4 regions of the Arthrobacter sp. TJ-236 genome follow, and region 1 is predicted to be linked to each of the others. Evidence: riboswitches for the same ligand, from Rfam matches in the RefSeq annotation. Region 1 holds a riboswitch; each other region holds the start of a gene.

Region 1 (5,762 bases):
GCCCGGCGTGACCGGCGAGATCCTCGTCGCCGCTCCGCACCTCAAGGACCGGTACTTCCGGCTCTGGCGGACGGAGCAGGAGTCCTCCCGTACCCGCCCCTGGCACCGCACGGGGGACGTCGGTCACCTCGACGCGGAGGGCCGCCTCTGGGTCGAGGGCCGTCTCGGGCACGTCATCACCGCACCGGGGGGTGTCGTGACCCCGGTGGGTCTCGAGCTGGCCCTGGAACTGCTCGACGGCGTGCTGCTCGCGGCCGTCGTCGGTGTGGGTCCGGTCGGCACCCAGGCGGTCGTCGCCGTCGTCGAGCCGGACGCCACCCCGAAGCGCCCCGCACTGGCTGAACCGAGCCTGGCCGAGGCTGCCCGTGCTGCAGCGCGTACCCGCGGAATCGAGCTGGCCGCCGTGCTCACGGTGCCCGCGCTTCCCGTGGATGTCCGGCACAACGCGAAGATCGACCGCACCCGGGTGGCCGCCTGGAGCGCCACGTTCCTCGCGGGCCGGCGGGCCGGCACGCCGTGACCGTCCTCGTCACGGGTGCGAGCGGGATGCTCGGCCGATCCGTCGCCGAGCATCTCGTCTCGGCCGGCGAGGACGTCCGGTGCTTCCAGCGCAGGCCCTCGAACGTGGTCGGGGCCACGGACGTCCTGGGTTCCGTCGACGACGCCGGCGCGGTGGAGGACGCCGCACGCGGATGCAGCGCGATCATCCACCTCGCGGCCAAGGTCTCCTTCACGGGTGCACTCGAGGACTTCCGGCGCATCAACGTCGATGGCACGCGGTACGTCCTCGACGCCGCGGTCCGGCATGGTGTCGCCGACGTCGTCCACGTCTCCTCCCCCTCCGTTGCGCACCTCGGGGCCTCACTGGTGGGCGCACCCGCCGGACCCGCCGATCCCGACCGGGCGCGGGGCACCTACGCACGGACGAAGGCCGCAGCCGAAGTCCTGGCGCTCGGTCGGTCCGGGACCGGCCTCCGCGTGGCGGCGGTCCGGCCGCACGTCGTCTGGGGCCCCGGCGACACCCAGCTCGTGGAGCGGGTGATCGAGCGCGCCCGGCGTGGGCGGCTCCCGCTGCTCGGCCACGGCACATCCCTGATCGACACCACGTATGTGGACAACGCGGCGTCGGCGATCGTCGCGTGCCTCGCCAGGATGGACGCCGCCGCCGGCCGGGCCGTCGTCGTCACCAACGGCGAACCCCGCCCCATCGCCGAACTCCTCGCAGGTATCTGCAGGGCGGGGGGCGTGGAACCTCCACGCTGGTCGATCCCCGGCAGTGTGGCCCGCGGGGCCGGGGCCGTGATCGAACGTGCGTGGATGCGCCTGGGACGCGAGGACGAGCCACCGATGACCCGATTCCTCGCCGAACAGCTCTCCACCGCCCACTGGTTCGACCAGCGGCGGACGCGACAGGTGCTCGACTGGAGCCCGTCCGTCAGTATCGACGAGGGCTTCCGGAGGCTCGCCGCCCACTACGGCGGCGTCTGAGGACCACGGCTGCACGGACGTGCCCGCCAGTCATCGGACGGCGGGTCGTCCGGCACAACGGCCGCGCTGCAGAACAGCCATGACGCGTAGCGGCTGGGAATGACGAAGGACGGGATGCTCTGCATCCCGTCCTTCGTCCGCTGTACCCGGCGCTGCCGGCGGATGGCCTAGCGCGTGTAGTACCCATCGACGGCCATCGCCGTGACGGGGTGGACCTGCGTGCCCTGCGAGGGGTTCAGCGCGCTGATCATCTGCCCGTTGCCCAGGTAGATCCCCACATGGCTGCCGCCGTTCTGGCTGACGAGGTCTCCCGGCTGCGGGGTGGTCGTCGGCTGCAGCGCGTCGAACTGCGCGTGGGTCACACGGGGCAGCTGTACGCCGTGCTGGGCGTACACCCACTGCACGAAGCCGGAGCAGTCCCAGGCGCCGAAGGACGTGCCCCCGTAGACGTAACCGGAACCCTCGCCGCTCATCGCCGTTCCGACGATGCCGGACATCGGAGTGATGGAGGATGCCGACTGCGTGGTGAGGCCGGTCGTGTTGCCCGCGCCCTGCGTCGACGTGGACGCCGAGAAGACAGCAGGAGCGGCTGCGGGAGCCGCGACCGCCGACTGCTGCGCAACCGGTGCGCCGCCCAGGGCGATCGTCTGCCCCGGGTAGATCACGGAGCCGTGTCCGAGACCGTTGGCCGCGAAGAGCGTGTCCAGGCTGACGCCGTGGGCCGCTGCGATGCCGCCGAGCGTGTCGCCGGACCGGACCGTGTAGGTCCCTGCCGCGGGAGCCGCGACGGTGGTGACCGGTGCGGTGGTGGCGGCGACGGTGCCGACGGTCACCTCGCCCGCGGCACTGGCCGGGAGCGCTGCTCCCAAGAGGATGCCGGAGGCGGCGACGACGACGACGGCGGGCTTACCTGCGGCCGAGGCGCTTGCGCCGACGGCGCGTGAGGCGGTGACGAGAGGGTTGGTGCGCGACGGAACGGCCCGGTGGCGCGCGATATGACGGTTATGTGACATGTTGTTGCCTTTCCCGATGCCTACGAAGTTAGCTGTCGGGTTCGGATGGGACATCCGGACACGTCATGTCATCGACCGCCGCCCCAGTGCCGGTCAATGCGTGTCTTTACCCCTAGGACTTGTGAGAAAGCCCGCTTTCGGTTCCCCCGCCCCTGTCGAATGTGGTGTTCGAACGGTCCGTCCTCATCGACAGGGTTAGGCAAAGAGAGGAAGGGCGACCCCCCGAGGTGGGCGGGCGCTGGAACAACGGTACGCGGCGATCACGTTCCTGTCACGTTCGGATCACGCCTGCCTCGCAGTCTGGCCTCGGCGGCGCTGATGACTATAATCTCGCCGACCGCGGACGCGGCTGGCAGACGGGGCAGAAGAAGGACGAACGGTTCATGAAGGACTCTCGTCGCATCAGGGTGACACGGCCTGCCGCGGCACACCGGCGGCAGGGCTCACCCTCGCGCCCGTAGGCCTCCAGTTCGCGGGCGAAGTAGCCGGAGGTACCGTTAACGTTGACGTAGAGCGAGTCGAAACTCGTGCCGCCGGCTTCCAGCGCACGCTCCATGACCCCACGCACGGCGTCGACGACCCGATCGGTGTCGGGGCGGCGCATGGTGTCGGTCGGCCGGGCGTAGTGCAGCCGGGCCGCCCAGAGGGCCTCGTCCGCGTAGATGTTCCCGATGCCGGAGATGAGGCCCTGATCGAGGAGCGCACGCTTCAGCCCCGTCCTGCGGGCACGCAACCGCTGGTGGAAGGTCGCGGTGGAGAAGATCGGGTCCAGCGGATCGCGGGCGATGTGCGCGGCCTGCCTCGGGATCAGCGTCAGCTGCTCGGCGCCGAGGCCGCCTGCACCGCCGTCGCCCGTGGGGTCGAGATCGGCGAGGAACATGCCGCCGAAGATCCGCTGGTCGACGAACCGGAGGTCCGTGGGCAGACGCTCGCCGTCCGGTCCGGTCGCCGGGGACAGTCCGAGCCGGACCTTGAGGTGCTTCTCCCGTGCCGCCCCGGGCTCCTCGATGAGCAGCTGGCCGCTCATGCCGAGATGGGCCATGAGCGCGACGGTCGGCGCCTGCTCGCTGCCGGCCGCCTCCTCGAGGGGCATCCACAGGAACTTGCCGCGGCGCACCACGTCCCGCACCGTGACACCCTCGAGGTTCTGTCGGAAGTCCTCGGCGCCCAGGAGGTGCCTGCGCAGGGAGCGGGGGTCCACGACCTCCACGTCCTGGATCGTCCGGCCCGTCACCCATCGCGCGAGCCCGCGCCGGACGACCTCGACCTCCGGGAGTTCAGGCACTCAGGAACCGTTGTCGTGCGTGCGGGACATCTCGGCCCCGGGCAGTGACGGGGGTGCGTGGGAATCCGAGGGGTGCGAGGCTTCCGGGGCGCCCGACGGCAGGACGGGCTGCGGCGCGTCGGGGTCGGTCGCGCCGTCCGACAGCAGCACCCAGGTCTCCGCGGCGGCGGCCTGTTCCGCCTCCTTCTTGGACGGCCCTGTACCGGAGCCGTACTCGACGCCGCCGATCACCAGACGCGCGGTGAAGGTGCGCGCGTGATCGGGGCCCACGCCTGCGACCCGGTAGTCGATGAGCCCCAGGCGTCGGCTTGCAGCCGCCTCCTGGATGCGTGTCTTCCAATCGGTGCCGCCACCCAGGACGGCGGAGTCGGCGAGGAGGGGGGCGATCAGCCGCATGACCATGGCGCGGGCCGTCTCGATGCCGTGCGTGAGGTACGCGGCGCCGATCACGGCCTCCATGGTGTCCGCGAGGATGGAGGCCTTGTCACGGCCGTTCGTCAGTTTCTCGCCCTGCCCGAGCAGCACGTGGCTGCCGAGGTCCAGGCTGCGGGCCACTCCGGCGAGGGCCTTCGTGCTCACGACCGCCGAGCGGCGCTTGGCGAGCTCACCCTCGGACAGGTCGGGGTTGTCCCGGTAGAGGGCATCGGTGACCGACAGCCCGAGAACGGAGTCGCCGAGGAATTCGAGGCGTTCGTTCGTGGGGATGCCACCGCGCTCGTAGGCGTAGGACCTGTGTGTCAGGGCAAGACGAAGCGTCTCGGAGTCGATGTCGACCCCGAGACGCTTCGTGAGTTCTGCGGTGTTCTTCATGAAAGCTTCAGCCGACCCCGCCGGACCTTCGCCAGGCAGGGACCGGATCCGACATCAGACGTCGGCGACCTTCCGGCCCTTGTACTCGAGGAACAGCGGCGTGCCGGCCGAGTCGGTGACGACCTTGGCCTGGTGGGCGAGGCTGTAGGTGACGCGACCGTTCTCGAGGGTCTTGACCAGCTTGGGGGCGGTTGCCTTCCACTGGGACCGGCGTGCGCGGGTATTCGCGCGGGACATTTTCCGCTTCGGGACAGCCACGGCTAACTCTTTTCTCTCTCGTCTGACTCTGACTTGGGTGCCGCGTCATGCTCGGCGGCGGTGCCCGTCAACCCGGCAAGGGCTGACCAGCGGGGGTCCAGAACTTCGTGGTGGTGATCGGGATCGTCGTTCAGGCGTGCTCCGCATTCGGAGCACAATCCCAGGCAATCCTCCCGGCACACCGGCTGGAAGGGCAGCGAGGTGACCACTGCATCCCGCAGAACGGGCTCCAGGTCGATCGTCTCGTTCTCCACCCTGTGCACTTCTTCGTCCTCCTCCGACAGCGATTCCGCGTCGTCGTAGAAGAACAGCTCCTGGATGTCGACCTCGCGGTCGAACCGCAGGGGCTCCAGGCACCGGCCGCATTCACCGGTCACTTCCATGCCGGCCGTCCCGGACACGAGGATTCCCTCGTGGACCGATTCGAGCCGCAGGTCGAGTTCGAGTGGCGAACCCTCCTGCACTCCGACGAGGGCGACACCGAAATCCTTCGGCGCCGGTACGTTCTCCTCGAGTACCCGCATACTCCCCGGACTACGTCCGAGGTCCCTGACACTGAACGTCAGGGGCGCGCTGAGATCGCTGGTGATGGTGACTCCTGTAGAACATGTGACCGACGTGCCATCTTAGCCCGAAGCGGGTTCCTCCCCCAAAACGGGCCGGCCCCCACCGGCCGCGAGCGCCCGCAGCACGGGCTCCGGCACCAACTGATCGATGTCCCCGCCGAGGGCGAAGACCTCCTTCAGCAGCGAGGAGGAGACGTGCCCCGAGGCCGCCGCCGTCGGCAGGAACACGGTGTCCACACCGGTGAGGTGACGGTTCATGGTGGCCATGGGCAGCTCGTACTCGAGGTCGGGCCCGGACCGGAGGCCCTTGACCAGTGCGCTCGCGCCGTGCTGCCTGCAGAA
Region 2 (5,762 bases), on a different contig from region 1:
CGACCGCACCGCCCCGCGCCGCCTCCGGATCGAGCACGAGGCGGGCGTCGAGGAGAGAGCCGCCGAGTAGGCGGCCACGGCCTACCCGAGCAGGTGCTCCACCGTGTGGTCGATGCACGCGATCAGCGCCGAGACGTCGTCCGGCTCGATCGACACGAAGGTGGCGATGCGCAGCTGGTTGCGGCCGAGCTTGCGGTACGGCTCGACGTCCACCACTCCGTTGGCGCGGAGGATCGCGGCCACCCGTGCGGCGTCCACGGTCTCCTCGAAGTCCACCGTGACGATCACGTTCGAACGGTACTCCGGCCGCGTGACGTAGGGGGACGCGACCGATGAGGCCTCGGCCCAGGCGTACAGGCGCCCCGCGGAGTCCGCGGTGCGCGACGTGGCGAACGGCAGTCCGCCCTCGGCGTTCAGCCACTGCACCTGGGCGTCGAGGGTCACGAGGGTGGAGAGCGAGGGCGTGTTGTAGGTCTGGTTCAGGCGGGAGTTCTCCACCGCCGTCTGCAGGTCGAGGAAATCGGGGATCCACCGCCCGCCCGCCCTGATACGCGCCACGCGGTCGAGCGCCGCGGGGGAGAAGAGCCCCAGCCACAGCCCACCGTCGGAGGCGAAGTTCTTCTGCGGGGCGAAGTAGTAGACGTCCGTCTCGGCGACGTCCACGTGCAGCCCGCCGGCCGCGGAGGTGGCGTCGATGACCGTCAGGGCGCCGTCGTCCGTCCCGTCCACGCGCCGTACGGGCGCCGCGACGCCGGTCGAGGTCTCGTTCTGCGGCCAGGCGTAGGTGTCCACGCCCGCCTCCGCGACGGCATCCGGACGAGCGCCCGGAGGGGACGTGATGATGCTCGAGGGCTCGAGGAACGGGGCCTTGTCCGTGGCCGACGCGAACTTCGATCCGAACTCACCGAAGGAGAGGTGCTGCGCCTTCGCCTCCACGAGACCGAACGCCGCCGCGTCCCAGAAGGCTGTGGATCCGCCGACGCCGAGGATCACCTCGTAGCCCTCGGGGGCGCCGAAGAAGGTCATGAGGCCCTCGCGGACGTCACCCACGAGGTTCCTGACGGGCGCCTGGCGGTGCGAGGTGCCGAGGAGCGTGCTGCCCGCGCGCACGAGGGCGTCCAGCTGCGCGCCGCGCACCTTGGACGGGCCCGCGCCGAAGCGGCCGTCGGCGGGCAGGAGGTGGTCGGGGATGCGCGGCAGGTCGGTCAAGGATGCTCCAGGTGGTCGGCGGCGGCGTGTGCCCCTCATTCTGCCCCAGCCCGGGCACGCGGCCCCTGTCCGTGACGAGCCCGCGACGGCGGCGCGGTACCCGCGCGGGACGGCGCCGCAGGCGCGCGCGCACCGGCCCTGCCCGTCGCCATGGGTTAACCTTGGGAAGCGTGGCGAGGCGCAGGCTGAGGCGGACCTGACCGCCGGCCGCGCGCGGCCCTCCAGCCGCGAACCCGCACCGCACCAAGGAGCTGAACCGCATGACGGACCTCATCGACACCACCGAGATGTACCTGCGGACCATCCTCGAGCTCGAGGAGGAGAACATCGTGGCGCTCCGGGCACGGATCGCCGAGAGGCTGCGGCACTCCGGGCCCACCGTCTCGCAGACGATCGGACGCATGGAGCGCGACGGGCTCGTGGTGGTCTCGGGGGACCGGCATCTCGAACTCACGGAGGTGGGACGCCGCCGGGCCACGGAGGTCATGCGCAAGCACCGTCTGGCCGAGCGCCTGCTCAGCGACGTGATCGGCCTCGACTGGGCGTACGTGCACGACGAGGCCTGCCGGTGGGAGCACGTCATGAGCGAGCGCGTGGAGCGCAGGCTCTACGAACTGCTGGGCAAGCCCTCGCAGTCCCCGTACGGTAATCCCATCCCCGGCCTCGAGGCGCTCGGTGGCGTCCAGACCGAGCAGTTCACCGACGGCGTCGTGACGCTCCTGGCCGCCATGGGCACGTACTCACCCGAGAGCGCCGTGACCCTCGTCCGGCTCGCCGAGCCCATCCAGGTGGACCCGGAGCTCCTCACCCAGCTCGACGAGGGCGGCCTGCGACCCGGCGCGAGCCTGAGCCTGGAATCGGTGGGCGGCTACGTGTCGGTCCGCGTCCCCGGGGTCGAGGGCGCCCTCGAACTGCCTCCCGAAGTGGCCTCGCACGTCTTCGTGTCGGTCGACGCCTGACCCTTCCCGGGAGCGCCGCACGGTGGCCGGAAAGGCAAGCAGCCTGAGGACCGTGACCAGAACGTGACATACCGCTGGTTCTCGGGTAGCCTTCATCCCGTGCCAAATTCGCTCTAGATCCGGCACCCTCCTGCAAATCGCCTAGCTCTGCCATTGCTCGAGGTCCGTTCGCACCATTCGCATGGCAGAGGCGGGGGAACCAATTTGTGGACTTCTTTCGAGAGGTCCTTGGGGTTAAGTCGCTGCTCGCAGCGGCCGGGTGACTCCCATCCGAATCCGACAGCTCACCTCGCAGGCGTTGGGAGAGGTAATCCAACGTGTCCACCAGCACCACGCTGGGCCGCCACCGCGCGCCCCAAACCGTCAGCCCGCTGACCGCACTGTCCGCCGCCGTCTCGTCCAACGCAGGATCAGTCGGCCGCCAGGCAGCCGTCATCGTCGCAGCGTCGGGTCTCGTCCTCACCGCCGGTCTGCCGGCTCACGGAGCGGCTTCCGCCGAGCGTGAGGCCCAGGCCTCCACCCTCACCGTCTCCCGCGTCGTCACCGCCGAGGTCACCGTCCCGGCCACGGCCGAGGTCGCGTTCGAGCTCGTCCCGGTCGCCGTCGAGAAGGCGCCGGAGAAGGCGCCGGAGCCGGCTCCCGTCGTCGTCGAGGCGCCCGTTGCCGCGCCGACTCCGGCACCCGTGGTCGTGCAGGCGCCGGCGCCCGTCGCCGTGCAGGCTCCGGCACCGGTCGCCGTGCAGGCTCCGGCACCCGTCGCCGTCGTCGCCGCCCCGGCTCCCGTCGCCGTGGCGCAGCCCGCTCCCGCGCCGGCCGCCCCCGTCGCCGCCGCCTCCGGTGTGGCCGACGGGCTCGTCGGCAGTGCCTACGCGCAGATCGGCGTGGCGCAGGACTGCACGGCCATGGTCGAGAAGGCGCTGCGCTCGGTCGGCAAGTCGGTCGGCGACCTCGCACCGGGTCAGTTCTTCCAGTACGGCGATGTGGTGGGTTCGCCCGCTCCCGGCGATCTGGTCATCACCGGCGGCCACGTCGCCATCTACGTCGGTAACGGCCAGGTCATCAGCGGCGGTCTGAACGGTATGAACACCGGTCTGCACAGCCTGTCCGACCTCCCCGGCGCCAGCTTCGTCCGCGTCCGCTAAACCCCTCATACCCGGAGACCTTCATGACACGCGCCACGATCGCCCGCCACCGCGGGGACACGCAGAGTTTCTCGGACCTCGCGAGGGCCGTCACCAGCAACGCCGGCGGCATGGGACGGCAGGCTGCGGTCATCGCCGCAGCCTCCGGTCTCGTCCTCACCAGCGGCGTCGCCGCCAACGCGGCGGACCTCCAGCCGCAGCGTGAGGTCGCTACCACCAAGCTGACCGTCACCGTCGAGCGGACCGCGGTCGTCGCGGCGAACACCACGACCGTCGCCTTCAACCGGACGCCTGTCAAGGTCCAGGCCGCTCCCGTGGTCGTCCCTCCTCCGGCACCCGCTCCCGTGGTCGAGGCTCCGGTTGCCGCCCCGGCGCCCGCTCCGGTCGTCCAGCCCGCAGCGGTTGCACCGGTCGTCGCTCCGGCTGTCGTGGCTCCTGCTCCCGTGGTCGCAGCGCCCGTCGCCGCTCCGGTCGCGGCGCGCGTCGCAGCTCCCGCTGCTCCCGCAGTTGCCCCGCCGGCCGTTTCCTCGGGAGTCGCGGCCACCATCGCCGCCGCGGCCCAGGGCCAGCTCGGCGTCATGCAGGACTGCACGCGACTGGCGAGCAACGCGCTGGCCGCCGCCGGCATCAACTTCCACGGCTGGCCCGCCGGCTACCTCTCCCTCGGCCGCACGGTCAGCGCGGGCGAAGCCATCCCGGGTGACCTCATCTACTACGCCGACGGCGGCATGGGCATGGCTCACATCGCGGTGTACATCGGCGGTGGCCAGGCGGTCCACGGCGGCTTCAACGGCAACACGACGGTGATCGCACCGGCCGAGCTCGGCTCCGGCGGTGTCTACATCCGCGTGGGCGGCTGACGCTTCCGCACCGACGCTTCACGAAAGGACCGGCCACCCGCCGGTCCTTTCGCGTTTAACAGACTGCCGTCCCGTGAGCCCGTGCATGCCGAGGGGCGGAACGACACCTGCAGCCCTGCGGAGCCGCGTGATTAGCGGCTGCCCCGTGTCCGGCTTACTCTTGCAGTGTCACTTTCGAAGCTCTTCTCCCGTCGTCCCGACTGGCAACCGGTAGCGGGGAACAGGTCAGCGATGAGGCTCGTCGAATGCGCACACTCGTTCTGAATGCTGGGTACGAACCACTTGCGGTCGTCACGTTCCGCAGGGCGCTGGTGCTTGTGCTGACGGGGAAGGCGAGTGTGGTCGCGGAGGACGACGAGCCCGTGGTCGGCCCCACGGACGTTCTCGGCAGACCCTCCGTGATCTTGCTCAACAGGTACGTGAAGATCCCGTACCGCCATGACGTCACCGCCACGCGCCGCGGCGTGCTGCGCCGCGACAACCACATCTGCGCGTACTGCGGGAAGGCGGCCTCGACCATCGACCACGTCATGCCGCGCTCGAGGGGCGGCGCCGACTCGTGGGAGAACCTGGTGGCCTGCTGCCTGAAGTGCAACAACGCCAAGGGCGACAAGACCCTCAGCAGCCTGGGGTGGAAGCTGCGGGTGGTGCCGTTGCCCCCACGCGGACCGCAGTGGCAGATCCGCGAGCTGGAGAAGCCGGCTCCGCAGTGGAGCGCCTTCCTGACCGAGACCGCCGCGTGACCCACCCCGAACCACTGTTCGACGCCGTCGTCCTGGCGGGCGGACGGTCCTCCCGCCTCGGCGGGGTGGCGAAGGCCGGGCTCGTGCTCGACGGCGAGACCCTCCTCCAGCGCACGTGTCGCGCCCTCGTCGGCGCGCGGTCGCTGACCGTCGTCGGGCCGCGACCGGACGGGGCGGGGGAGGTCGAGCTCGTGCTGCGTGCCGCTGCGGAGGACGGCGCGCGTGCGGTTCCGCGGCTGGCCTTCGTCCGCGAGGAACCGCCGTTCGCCGGACCGGCGGCGGCCCTCGCCGCCGCCTTCGCGCTCGGGGTGGGCGAGCGCTCGCCCTGGAGCGTCGTCGTGGCGTGTGACATGCCGGGCGTCCCCGGGCTGCTCGACGCCCTGCTCGAGGAGGCACGCAACCGTGCCGACACCTCGCTGGTCGCGCTCGACGGCGGCCGCGAACAGCCCCTCGCGGCGCTGTACCGCACCGGGGATCTCGCTGCCGCGATCGACGGCGTACTCGCCGGCGGCTCCGCCGCGAACCTCTCGATGCGCAGCCTCCTTGCTAGTGTGAGGACGAGGCAGGTCCCGGTCCCACCGGGCACAACGCACGACGTCGACACCTGGGCTGATGCACGAGAGCTGGGTGTCGCCGTTCCCTAGCACACCCGGAGGATCCCATGGACGATCGCCAGAAACTGCTGCACGAATGGACGCGGAAGCTCGTCGAGGCCTTCGAGATCGAGGGGACGGACGTGGACATCGACGCCGTCCTCGCCCTGGCCGGCAAGGCGGCGCACGGGGTGGTGCGGCCAGCCGCACCGCTGACCACCTTCGTGGCGGGATACGCCGCCGGTCTCGCGGTCGG
Region 3 (5,762 bases), on a different contig from region 1:
GGCGCTCGGCATGGTCGATAAACAAGGCGTTGGTGTGGACCGCATGTACCAGTCGATGATCGTGCTCGGGCATCGGCCTCCGAGTATCGTTCAGACCGCCGGCCCGGCTGTCCGTTGCACGCTGATCGGTGGGAAGCCGGTGGTCCCGATCGTCGAGATGGTGCGGTCGATCCGACCCGAGGCCAGGCAGCGTGACTACCGCGTGGCCATCATCCTGGACGGGTTACTGCATCATCCCTTCCTGACGTTGGAGTCAACAATGAAGCGCCTTCAGACCGACAGGATGTCGGCTGAGGTGGCACTGCGAGCTGCAACTAGTTCCACGGTCGGGAATGCGCCACTCGTGCGTCAATACAAGGACGTGTGGGTGCTTGGTTCCGCGACTTTCATGCTGGCGAAGCGGGCGAAGAGCGGCATTCATGCGGCTCGCTTTCTTGAGTACGCGAGCACAGATCGAGATTCTGCTCGCGAAGTCATAGCAGCGTGGTTGCTCAGCCACGATGCGATCACCAGCGGTGATCTCGTCGAGATCACCCGCGTCTCGAGACCGACTGCCACCCAGATCCTCAGCGAATTACATGGGAGCTACCTCTCGAGGGAAGGATCCGGACGTTCAGTGCGGTACCGGCCAGCAGCCTCCTCCTGACGCCCGACCAATCACCCCTTCTCTACAAGCGCAGCACCGAAGGAACCACTGAAGATGACCAGCAATCCCGCAGAACTCCGCCGCCTCGTCGACAAGCTCTGGAGCTACTGCGACGTACTGCGCGACTCCGGTGTAGCTGCGATCGACTACGTGGAGCAGTTGAGCTTCATCCTGTTCCTCAAGATGTGCGACGAGCGCCAGAACAACTCTCTGGTGCCCGAGCCGGTGTTCCCGCCGCACCTCGACATCTCGTGGGACCGCCTGGCGTCGCTGAGCGGCGATGCGCTTGAGACCGAGTACCAGCGCATCCTTCGTGAACTGGGCAAACTGCCCACGAATCTCGGGGTGGTGTTCCGTAAGGCCCAGAACCGCATCCAGGAGCCTGCGCTCCTCCGGAAGCTCATCAAGGACCTGATCGGCTCGGAGGCGTGGTCGGTGGGCGGTGACGTCAACGGGGACGCCTACGAGGCCCTCCTGCAGCGGTCGGCGTCCGACGTGAAGTCCGGAGCTGGCCAGTATTTCACGCCACGAGCGCTTATCCACGCCATGGTTGAGGTCATGGCCCCGACGCCGGCGGACACCATCACCGATCCTGCCTGCGGAACCGGTGGCTTCCTGCTGAGCGCCATCGAACATATCGAGAAGCATCACGGCCGGCACATGACGCCCGAGCAGCGCCGGGACCTGAGCGAGGGGCGCACCGTCCGAGGCGCGGAGTTGGTCGACTCGACCGCCCGGCTCGCCACCATGAATCTGTTCCTCCACGGCGTGGGGCGCATCACCGGTGATCCCGTCATCGATGTTCAGGACGCATTGGCGACCACTCCTGGCCAGCACTACTCCCTTGTGCTGGCAAACCCGCCATTCGGCAAGAAGTCCTCCATCACCGTGGTGGGAGAAACGGGCAAGGCCGAGCGTGAGGACGTCTCCTACTCGAGGCAGGACTTCTGGGTCACGACCACCAACAAGCAACTGAACTTCCTCCAGCACATCGCAAGCCTGCTCAAGCGCGACGGACGAGCCGCCGTCGTCGTGCCGGACAACGTCCTCTTCGAGGGCGGCGTCGGCGAGACGATCAGGGCTCGCCTCCTCAAGGAGTTCGATGTGCACACGCTGCTGAGGCTCCCCACCGGAATCTTCTACGCCGGAGGCGTCAAAGCGAACGTGCTGTTCTTCGATCGGAAACGCGCGCGCCCGGAGAAGGCGTGGACGGAGAAGCTCTGGGTGTATGACTTCCGCGTGGGTCAGCACTTCACCATGAAGCAGAACCCGCTGCGGGACGAGCACCTAGCGGACTTCGTGGAGGCGTACAAGCCGAGTGACCGTTCAGGGCGTCAGGAGTCGGAGCGATTCAAAGCCTTCACGTACGAGGAGCTCGTCGCTCGTGACAAGCTCAATCTCGACATCACCTGGCTCAAGGATCCAGCCCTGGAGAACGCGGACGACGGTGTTCCGCCCGAGATCATCGCCGCGGAGATCGTGGAGGACCTGCAGGCTGCCCTGCTCGAGTTCCAAGCTGTCGCGGACGCATTGGCGGAGCGTGCCGCGACAACGGCTCGGCGGCGCGCAACAGACATTCACGAGAACGTCCTTGCGCCCTCCAGCGAAGCGTAGGTCAGACGGGATGGACGGATGGCGGAGGGCAGCGCGGGTTCAGGAGCGGCGCTTCTGGAGCACCCTCGTGATCGTCGGCGCGCTCCTCAGCCTCACGCTGGTCAGTAGCCTCCTCCTGACCGCGCGAGTCTCCGGCGGCAGCATGTCGGCGGGCTTCTACGTGCAGCAGGGTGTGCTGCTCGCGGTCAGTGCGATGGGCACGGCCCTTGCCGTCCGCCGCTGGCGTCGCGTCCGCCGATGAGGGCTTGTGCGGGCCCCGGGCACCTCCTGGCGGAGGCCTGTCAAGAAGGCCGGCGCCAGATGGTACGTCCCGTTACGCAAATGTGACAAACCGACGAGGGTCCGGCTAGGGTCACACCAGCGTCTCCGTCCACGTGAGACGCTTCCGGACGGATTGCCGAGCCCTGCCGCCGACCGGAATACGTCCGCACACACGAAAGGCAGGGACGGGGGAACCATCAGTTCCACCGGGCGCCCAGGTTTCCCTGCAGGCGTCCTCGGGGTTAAGTCGCACACCACCGCCGTATCCAGCGGTGTCCGCGGCCGGGTGACTCCCATCCGAACCCGACAGCTCACCCCGCAGGCATGGGAGAGGTACAGAACCATGTCACGAATCACTTCACCGGCACGCCACAGGGCCGACGTCGAGGGCAACCTCGCACTGCAGGCACTCGGCCGCATCGCCGGCGCGCACGCAACGACCGTCGGCCGCCCGGTCGCCGTCATCGCGGTCACCTCCGGCCTCGCGTTCGGCGCGATGGGAACGGCCAACGCCGGCACCTACACCGACGCCGCGACGAACTACACCTCGGTGGCCTCCACCGTGGCGGCCACTGCTGTCGCCGGCTCCACGCACACCGTCGCCGCCGGTGACACCCTGGGTGCCATCTCCGCACGCTACGGAGCGGACCTCACCTCGGTCCTGACCGCGAACGGCCTCTCGCTCGCATCGGTCATCTTCCCCGGTCAGTCGATCACGATCCCCACCGCCGGATCGGCCGTCACCGCGCCGGCCCAGACGGTGTCCGCTCCGGTTGCCGCTGCACCTGCGGCTCCTGCCTACCAGCAGGCCGCCGCTGTTGCACCGGCCGTGTCCACGGCGCCCGGGTCGGGTGTCTACCTGGCCTCGGCAGCGATCACCCCGGTACCCGTGCACGCCTCGTCGGTCGCTGCAGCGCCCTCGGGCAATGCGGCAGCGGCCATCCTCGGATCGGCTCAGGCGCAGCTTCGCGCCGGCGCCGTCCAGGACTGCACCGTGCTGGCCGAGAAGGCACTGCGTGCCGCCGGGATCTCCGTGGGCGACCTCGGCCCGGCTCAGTTCTTCCAGTTCGGGGCCCGGGTGTCCGCCCCGGCTCCCGGGGACCTCGTGATCACCGGCGGTCACGTGGCGGTCTACGCCGGTGGCGGTCAGGTCATCAGCAGCGGCATGAACGGCATCAACGCCACCATGCAGCACCCCCTCTCGGACCTCCCGGGAGCATCCTTCGTGCGGGTCGGCGCCTAAGCGTCCGAACGAACCGTTCGATCCTTGAACGGGAAGCGGCAGGTGCTTGGACGGGGCGCCTGCCGCTTCCTTCGTTGAGAGATCCGGATGAAGGGCTCGACGACGACCACCGCGCGGTTGAGGCACTGAGCCTGCGCTGGGGGAGTCGTCCGGGATGCCGCGCAGGACCAGGTGATGAGCATCCGCCATGTCGGTTCGACCGCCGTACCGCGGCTCCTGGCGAAGCCGGTCCTCGACGTCGACCTCACCGCCGTCGACTTGTTCCGCGAGACGCTGTTTCTCGCACCCCTCCACGGCCTGGGCTTCAGATTGATTTTCCGGGTCGAGATCGCGGGGGACCCCCACCTCCACCTGACCCTGGGATCGCCGAACACGAATCTCCACGTCTGGGGTCCGTCGGCCGTCGAGCCTCGGAGGCATCTGCTCTTCCTCGACCGGCTCCGGTCCAGCGACGCGGATCGGGAGTACTACGCAGCCGCCAAGCGCGAGGCGATCCTCGACGGCGAGGGGTCCTACAACGACCTCAAGGCAGCTGCCGTGTACGACATCTACGAGAATGCCTTCCGCGCGGACCCCCTCCATCCTCACGATGCTCGTCCGCGCTCGGTCCGATCACCCGGATGAGGAGCGCCTCGCGGCGAGGACGTCCTGGATACCCGGCACGCACCCCTCGTTCTGCAGCGACGTGGTGTCGCCGAGCGCGGACCCCTCGTAGAGCTGCGTGAGCAGGCGCCGCATGATCTTGCCTGAACGCGTCTTCGGCACGTCCTGCACGACGACGACGGCGGCCGGGCGCGCGATCGGCCCGATCACCGCGGCCACGTGAGCCCGGAGGATCCCCACGACGTCGTCCTCAGGGGCTGCCCCCGCCGCCAGCACCACGAACGCGACCACCGCATGCCCGGTCAGAGGATCCGCGACGGGACACGCCCCCGCCTCGACCACGAGCGGATGGGCCACGAGCGCGGACTCGATCTCGATGGTGGAGAGGCGATGCCCCGAGATGTTGATGACGTCGTCCACGCGCCCGAGGATCCAGGTGTCGCCGTCGTCGTCGTACCGGGCGCCGTCACCGGCGAGGAACCAGCCCTGCGCCGCGAAGGTCCGCCAGTACGCGTCGAGGTAGCGCTGCGGATTCCCCCAGACCGTCCGTGCCATGGCAGGGCCGTGGCGGTCCACGACGATGAACCCCTGGACGCCGGGGCGAACCGCCTGCCCGTGCTCGTCCACGATCCGCGTGCCGACCCCGGGCAGGGGACGTGCCGCGCAACCCGCCTTGAACGCGGTGTCCGAGGGGCTGGGGGAGAGCACCGTGGCGCCGGTCTCGGACTGCCACCAGGTGTCGACGACGGGAACCTCGTCCCGCCCCAGGTTCCGGCGGAACCACCGCCACGCCTCCGGGTTGATCGCCTCGCCCACGGTGCCGAGCACGCGGATGCTCGAGAGGTCGTAGGTGTCGGGGACGCCGTCGGGGAACCACCCCATGAGCGAGCGGACCAGCGTGGGCGCGGTGTAGTAGCTCGTGACGCCGTAGCGCTCGATGATCTCGAGGTGGCGGCCCGGGTGCGGAGTGTTCGGCGTACCCTCGAAGATGACCTGCGTGGCGCCGTTGGCGAGCGGGCCGTAGAGCTCGTAGGTGTGCGCGGTGACCCACGCGAGGTCCGCGGTGCACCAGTGCACGTCGGCGTCGCGCCGCGACGGGTCCGGGTGGCCGAACAGGTGCTCGAAGCTCGACGCGGCCTGCGTGAGGTACCCGCCCGTGGTGTGGACGAGCCCCTTCGGCTTCCCGGTGGTCCCCGAGGTGTACATGATGAACAGCGGTGTCTCGGCGTCGAACGCCTCCGGCTCGTGGTGCGCGGACGCGGTGTCCACGACGTCGTGCCACCACGCGTCGCGGCCTTCGGTCCAGGCGACGTCGGACCCGGTGCGGCGCACCACCAGCACGTGCTCCACGCTCTCCACGCCCGCGACGGCGGTGTCGGCGTTGTGCTTCACCGG
Region 4 (5,762 bases), 990 kb from region 1:
ACCCTCGCCGCCGAGGCGATCACCCTCGCGTACGACGAACGGACCGTTGTCGACGGACTCACCGTGACCCTGCCCGCGGGGAAGATGACGGTGATCGTCGGGGCGAACGCCTGCGGGAAGTCCACCCTCCTGCGCGGACTCGCACGGCTCCTGAAGCCCGCGCAGGGCACGGTGATCCTCAACGGCACGGACATCCACCAGCAGTCCACGAAGTCCGTGGCGCGGGTGCTCGGCCTCCTGCCGCAGACGCCCGTGGCGCCGGACGGCATCAGCGTGGCCGATCTCGTGGGGCGCGGCAGGTACCCGCACCAGGGCTGGTTCCGGCAGTGGACGCCGAAGGACGACGCCGCCGTGGCCGACGCACTGGAGGCCACCGACACCCTGGAGCTCGCCGACCGCAGCGTGGACGAGCTCAGCGGAGGGCAGCGCCAGCGGGTCTGGATCGCCATGGCCCTCGCCCAGCAGACCGGCATCCTGCTGCTGGACGAGCCGACCACCTTCCTGGACGTCACCCATCAGATCGAGGTGCTCGACCTCATCACCGATCTCAACCGCCGCGCCGGCACCACCGTGGTCATGGTGCTGCACGATCTCAACCTCGCCGCGCGGTACGCGGACCACCTCATCGCCATGCGCGACGGCAGGATCGTCGCGGAGGGTCCGCCGGCCGCCGTGGTCACCGAGGAGATCGTGTCCGGGGTCTTCACCCTCGACTGCCGCATCATCCAGGACCCCGTGTCCGCGACGCCCATGGTGGTCCCGGTCGGGCGCCACCACGGTGCCCGGGACCACGAGAGCAACGAGAAACACGAGAGCCACGGAGCACCTGCGCCACCGCAGGCCGGCTACCGACCCAACCCGCACGACTCCGTTCCCACCCCTGTGGAGGCAGCATCATGACCGACGTGACCGAGCGAACCGCACGGCGTACTGCCGCGGACACCGAACCGATGGTGCTGGCGTTCGACGTCGCCGTCACCCGCGTGCGCGACCTCAGCCCGAACTTCCGCCGGATCACCTTCGGCGGGGCGTGCCTGAAGGGTTTCGGAGTGGCCGGGGACAGCCTCGACCTCCGGATCAAGATCATCATCCCCTCGGCCGGACGCCCGTGCCCGGACATCGCGGGCGTGATGGCGAGCGGTGACAGCGCGAGCTGGTACCAGTCCTGGCTCGCCATGGAGGCCGAGGAGCGCGGATCCATGCGCACCTACACGGTGCGGGCCTCGCGCTGCGACGGCGCGGTCCCGGAGATCGACGTCGACTTCGTGATGCACCTCGACGCCGAGGGCCGCGGCGGCCCCGCTGCCGAGTGGGCCGCGGCGAGCCGCCCTGGTGACCGCGTGTGCGTGATCGGGCCCAACGCCGCAGCAGCGCAGTGCCTGACGGCCGGCGCCTACGGGGGCATCGAGTGGAGCCCCGGCCTCGCCCAGCACGTGCTCCTCGCCGGCGACGAGACCGCGGTGCCCGCGATCGGTGCGATCCTCGAGTCGCTGCCCGCGGACGTCGGCGGGCACGCGTTCCTGGAGGTGCCCACCGCTGCGGACGTGCAGGAGCTGCACACGCCGTCGTCCGTGACCGTCACCTGGCTCCCGCGCGACGGCAAGCCGCACGGTGAACCGCTCGAGGCCGCCGTACGCGACGCCGTCCGGGTGCCGGGCTGGGTCTCCCTCGCCGGATCCGGGGATGCACGGGGCGGCAGCGAGCCGGAGGACGTGGACGTGGACCGCACCATCCTGTGGGAGACCCCGCAGCTGCTCGAGACGGCGATCGTCCAGTCGACCATCAACCCCGACCGCCCGCCGGGCACCCAGCCGTTCTACGCGTGGATCGCGGGAGAAGCGGCTGTGGTGCGCGGTCTCCGCCGCTACCTGGTGCGCGATGTCGGCGTGGACCGCAAGCAGGTGGCCTTCATGGGGTATTGGCGGAAGGGCCGGGCGGAACTGACCTGAGGGTGGTGCGCACCTCAATTTTTCCAACGGCTTTCCGCAGGATTCCGCAGTATCCCACTGATTGTTCACAGCGTGTATAACGGAATTGTAACTACGGGTTTCCTCCCCTACAGTGTGAGCAGCAAAGCCCGAAGACGTGATCCAGGTCCGTACGCCCAACCCTGTCAGCGGACCGCCTGACCAACTCGTGACAGGGGCGGAGGACCCACGATCACGGCGGCGCAGGCCGCCTCGGGGTGAAGCCCTCCCACAGTGCTCGTGGTGCGCTGCCGTATCCGGCAGGTCCGCACCGGAGCCTGGCAGGGGGCCGAGTCGACTCTTGCTCGAACCCGACAGCTGACTCCGCCGGCGTCCCCAGAGAGGTAAGCAGTTGACCCAGACGGTTACGTCCGGGCGCCGTCGTGCGCCCGTCGCTCGCGTGCACCAGCAGCACCCCGTCCTGCTCGGGTCCGACTGCCACACGCTGCCCAGCCGCCGCTCCCTGAGGGCCACTGCGATCGGCGAGGCGCGTGGAGAGGTCCCGGAGCGACGCTCGATCGACGATGCGCTCCACCCGATCGGCGTCGCGCCAGCGGATGTGTCCGCAACCCCGGTGGCCCCGGTGGCGCCCGTCGCGCCTCTCCCGCTCGCCGCACCCGCCGCCGGTGCCGCCCGTGCCGTTCGTCCGGCGTCAGGTCGCCGCGCCGCCGTCGTCGGTACCCCCGAGCCGGACACTGCCACCGCAGGCGCTCCCGCGGTGGAGGTTCCCGCACAGCAATTCCCCACGCGTCGGGAACTGCGGGGCCGATCCGACGCCGCGACCACCCACCCTGCCCCAGCTGTTCCGCTCGAGGCCGTTCACGCCGAGCAACCCCACGCCCTGTTCACAACGTCCCCTGCCGGCGCGGAGATGCCGGACGAACCGACGCCGAGCCGCCGGGAGCGCCGCTCCCACAGCCGTCCGCACGGCGCGCGGGCACGCCGGAACGGGACTCGGAACCGCTCCGGTCTGGCACGTCTCCGCGACCAGTCCGCGACGGCCGGCATGGTGCTCGCCTCGGCCGGGCTGCTCATGGGTACGGTCGCGCCGTCAACCACCGCGGCAGCACCGACCGCCGCGCAGCCGGACGCCGTCGTCACCGCCGGTGCGGCCGCCCCGGCAGTGACCGCGCCCTCCGGGGCGGAGGTGGCCTTCCGCCTGGAGAGTGCGGGCCCGGCGACCGACGGCATCGCCCCGAGCATCGCGAGTGCGCGTGCCCTCTCGGCGTCGGTCTCGCCCGTGGTCCAGGAGCGGGAGGCCTTCGCCGTGCCCGTCGCCGAGGGGACCGTCGCCTCCACCTTCGGGCACCGGGTCAATCCCATGGGCGGTTACGGCACGGAACTCCACACCGGGCTCGACTACGCCAGCGCGTGCGGCACCCCCGTCACCGCGGCCGACGACGGCACGGTGGTCGAGGCGGGATGGCACGCCTACGGCGGCGGGCAGCGGATCGTCGTGGACCACGGTGACGGCATGCAGACCACTTACAACCACCTCAGCGTCATCGACGTCGCGCAGGGAGCGGCCGTGAGCCGCGGTGGTGCGCTCGGTGCGGTCGGCAGCACGGGCAACTCCACCGGGTGCCACCTGCACTTCGAGGTCATGGTCGGCGACGAGAAGGTGGACCCGCAGCCCTGGCTCTAGCCCTCGAGCGCGGGAGCGGCGGCCGAGATGTTCGAGATGGCGCGCCACATCAGGGCCAGCGTGATCGCCGAGCCGGCGAAGGCGAACCACCACGGCCCGGTGAGCCCCCACACCTGGGCGATGAGCCCGCCGAGCAGCTGCCCGATCACGAGCCCGCCGAACACGCCGACCAGGTTCACCGAGCCGATCCGCCCCTGGAGCGGCATCGGGACAAGACGCTGCCGCACGGTCGTCGAGATGGTGGTCCAGATGAAGGCGTAGACGCCGAAGCCGAACATGATCACGTACGCGACGGCGGCCGACGTCGTGAGGGCGAAGGCCAGGTGCATCACCACCTCGAGGCTGAGGCACACGCGCATGAGCGTGGCCAGGCGCACCCGGCGCTCGAGCCAGCCGAAGGAGCTGACGCCCACGAGCCCGCCGAGGGCGGCCGAGGTGGCGAGCAGGCCGTAGCCGACGGCGGTGAGGCCCAGGTAGTCGGTGGCATAGAGCACGAGGACGCTCCACGGAGCAGCCCACGTGACATTGAAGATCAGGATGATGAGGATCAGGGTCCGCACGGGCGCGTTGCCGCGGAGCCAGGCGAGGCCCTCGCGGATGGGACGGGGGCGGGCGCCCTCGACGAGGGCCGAAGGTTCCTGCTGCGGACGGGGTGTCCGCGCCATCCGGGCCACGAGGACGACCGCGAGGCTCACGCAGAGGACCTGCACCGTGAACGGCCAGAACGAGCCGATCGCGAAGAGGAAGGCGCCGAGCGGTGGCCCGACGAGCTGGTTGGCCACCAGATACCCGGCCTGCATGCGGGCATTGCCGGGTCCGAGGTCTGCCGACGGGACCGTCATGGGAAGCAGCGTGCTGCCTGCCGTGTCCGCGAACACCTCCGCGGTGCCGTAGAGGAACGCCGAGACCAGCACCACCCAGATACTCACCTGGCCGGTCACGAGCACCGCCACGAGGCCCGTGACGATCACGGCCCGCACCCCGTTGGCGAGCATGACGAGACGACGGCGGTCATGGTGATCCGCGACGGATCCCGCCACGAGCCCGAACAGGAGCCACGGGAGGATCTGCATCATGGCGCCGGCGGCGACGAGGAACGGCGACGACGTCACCGAGGCGATCAGCAGGGGAGCCGCCGAGAGCGCGATGCCGTCACCGACGTTGCTGGTCCAGGTGGAGGCGAGCAGCCACCGGAAGCTGCCACCGAGCCGACGCGGAGCGATCAGTTCGCCGAGCGAGGGCATTCGTCTCCTGACGGGAATCGGGGCCGGGGCGGGGCCCCGGTTCTCACCCGTCAGGGTAGCGGGTCGCTGACCACCGCGGGGTCCTTGTACCCGAGGGGCATCCGCAGGCGTAGGGCGTCTGGCTTGACCTCGAACGCCATGTGCGTCGCCTTGCCCAGCGGGTCGCCGTCGAGCTGCACCTCCAGCGGCTCGCGGAGGGTCACCTCCGCGGTACGGCACTGGAAGTACTCGAGCGAGGGGTCCTTGCCCTTCCCGCGGGACACCAGCTTGCCGACCACCGCGAGCCAGCCCAGCTTGCCCTTCGGGGCCACGGTCATGATGTCCATCAGTCCGTCGTCGATCCTCGCGCCCGGGAAGATCTCGAGGCCGCCCATGATCTTGCCGCAGTTCCCGCCCATCACGCTGCGCAGGCGCCGCTCGAACGGCTTGCCGCCGTCGATCGAGATGCTGCTCCGCGTGGGCTTCCCGGGGAGGTTCCGCAGCCCGGCGTCCACGTAGGCGAGCCAGCCCACCTTGTCCTTCAGGTCGTCCCGGGTGTCGGACATGATCGCGGCGTCGAACCCGACGCCGGCCATCACGAGGAACACCGACGCGTCCTGGGCGCGGTCCACGGTCACGTGCACCACGTCGATCCGTCGCTCCGTGCCGCGGAAGGCGGCCTCGACGGCGGCTCCGGGATCATCGACGGCGATGTCGAGGTTCCGGGCAAGGAGATTGCCGGTGCCCAGCGGCACGAGCGCCATCATGGTGTTCGTCCCGGCGAGTTCCTCGGCCACGCACCGGACGGTGCCGTCGCCACCGGCTGCGATGACCAGATCCACGCCGGCCTCGAGTGCCTCGCGCGCCTGACCGTGTCCGGGATCATCCGCCGTCGTCTCGATGATCAGGGGTGCCTCCCAGCCGTCC

The links. A riboswitch is a leader RNA that binds a small molecule or an ion and turns the genes downstream of it on or off. The one in region 1 is predicted to bind cyclic di-AMP.
Region 2: another riboswitch for cyclic di-AMP. It lies ahead of AC4D16_RS08925 (NlpC/P60 family protein); the one in region 1 lies ahead of AC4D16_RS03150 (C40 family peptidase).
Region 3: another riboswitch for cyclic di-AMP. It lies ahead of AC4D16_RS14310 (LysM peptidoglycan-binding domain-containing protein); the one in region 1 lies ahead of AC4D16_RS03150 (C40 family peptidase).
Region 4: another riboswitch for cyclic di-AMP. It lies ahead of AC4D16_RS07860 (M23 family metallopeptidase); the one in region 1 lies ahead of AC4D16_RS03150 (C40 family peptidase).

The regions. Positions count from the first base shown of each region.
Region 1 covers NZ_JBZCNI010000001.1:672,897-678,658, forward strand. The annotation lists gene AC4D16_RS03140 (alpha/beta fold hydrolase) at 1-520, shown strand, start outside; gene AC4D16_RS03145 (NAD-dependent epimerase/dehydratase family protein) at 517-1,488, shown strand; gene AC4D16_RS03150 (C40 family peptidase) at 1,656-2,501, opposite strand; cyclic di-AMP (ydaO/yuaA leader) riboswitch at 2,504-2,678, opposite strand; gene mutM (bifunctional DNA-formamidopyrimidine glycosylase/DNA-(apurinic or apyrimidinic site) lyase) at 2,824-3,786, opposite strand; gene rnc (ribonuclease III) at 3,787-4,596, opposite strand; gene rpmF (50S ribosomal protein L32) at 4,651-4,854, opposite strand; gene AC4D16_RS03170 (YceD family protein) at 4,857-5,378, opposite strand; gene coaD (pantetheine-phosphate adenylyltransferase) at 5,481-5,762, opposite strand, start outside.
Region 2 covers NZ_JBZCNI010000002.1:40,938-46,699, forward strand. The annotation lists gene AC4D16_RS08910 (MFS transporter) at 1-70, shown strand, start outside; gene serC (phosphoserine transaminase) at 82-1,248, opposite strand; gene AC4D16_RS08920 (iron-dependent transcriptional repressor DtxR) at 1,470-2,168, shown strand; cyclic di-AMP (ydaO/yuaA leader) riboswitch at 2,328-2,480, shown strand; gene AC4D16_RS08925 (NlpC/P60 family protein) at 2,486-3,310, shown strand; gene AC4D16_RS08930 (NlpC/P60 family protein) at 3,334-4,170, shown strand; gene AC4D16_RS08935 (HNH endonuclease) at 4,416-4,913, shown strand; gene mobA (molybdenum cofactor guanylyltransferase) at 4,910-5,557, shown strand; gene AC4D16_RS08945 (DUF6457 domain-containing protein) at 5,575-5,762, shown strand, end outside.
Region 3 covers NZ_JBZCNI010000003.1:442,406-448,167, forward strand. The annotation lists gene AC4D16_RS14295 (DUF5635 domain-containing protein) at 1-646, shown strand, start outside; gene AC4D16_RS14300 (class I SAM-dependent DNA methyltransferase) at 701-2,260, shown strand; gene AC4D16_RS14305 (hypothetical protein) at 2,271-2,501, shown strand; cyclic di-AMP (ydaO/yuaA leader) riboswitch at 2,674-2,859, shown strand; gene AC4D16_RS14310 (LysM peptidoglycan-binding domain-containing protein) at 2,865-3,764, shown strand; gene AC4D16_RS14315 (GrpB family protein) at 3,936-4,388, shown strand; gene acs (acetate--CoA ligase) at 4,377-5,762, opposite strand, start outside.
Region 4 covers NZ_JBZCNI010000001.1:1,658,115-1,663,876, reverse strand. The annotation lists gene AC4D16_RS07870 (ABC transporter ATP-binding protein) at 1-900, shown strand, start outside; gene AC4D16_RS07865 (siderophore-interacting protein) at 897-1,949, shown strand; cyclic di-AMP (ydaO/yuaA leader) riboswitch at 2,113-2,316, shown strand; gene AC4D16_RS07860 (M23 family metallopeptidase) at 2,320-3,612, shown strand; gene AC4D16_RS07855 (MFS transporter) at 3,609-4,856, opposite strand; gene AC4D16_RS07850 (diacylglycerol/lipid kinase family protein) at 4,907-5,762, opposite strand, start outside.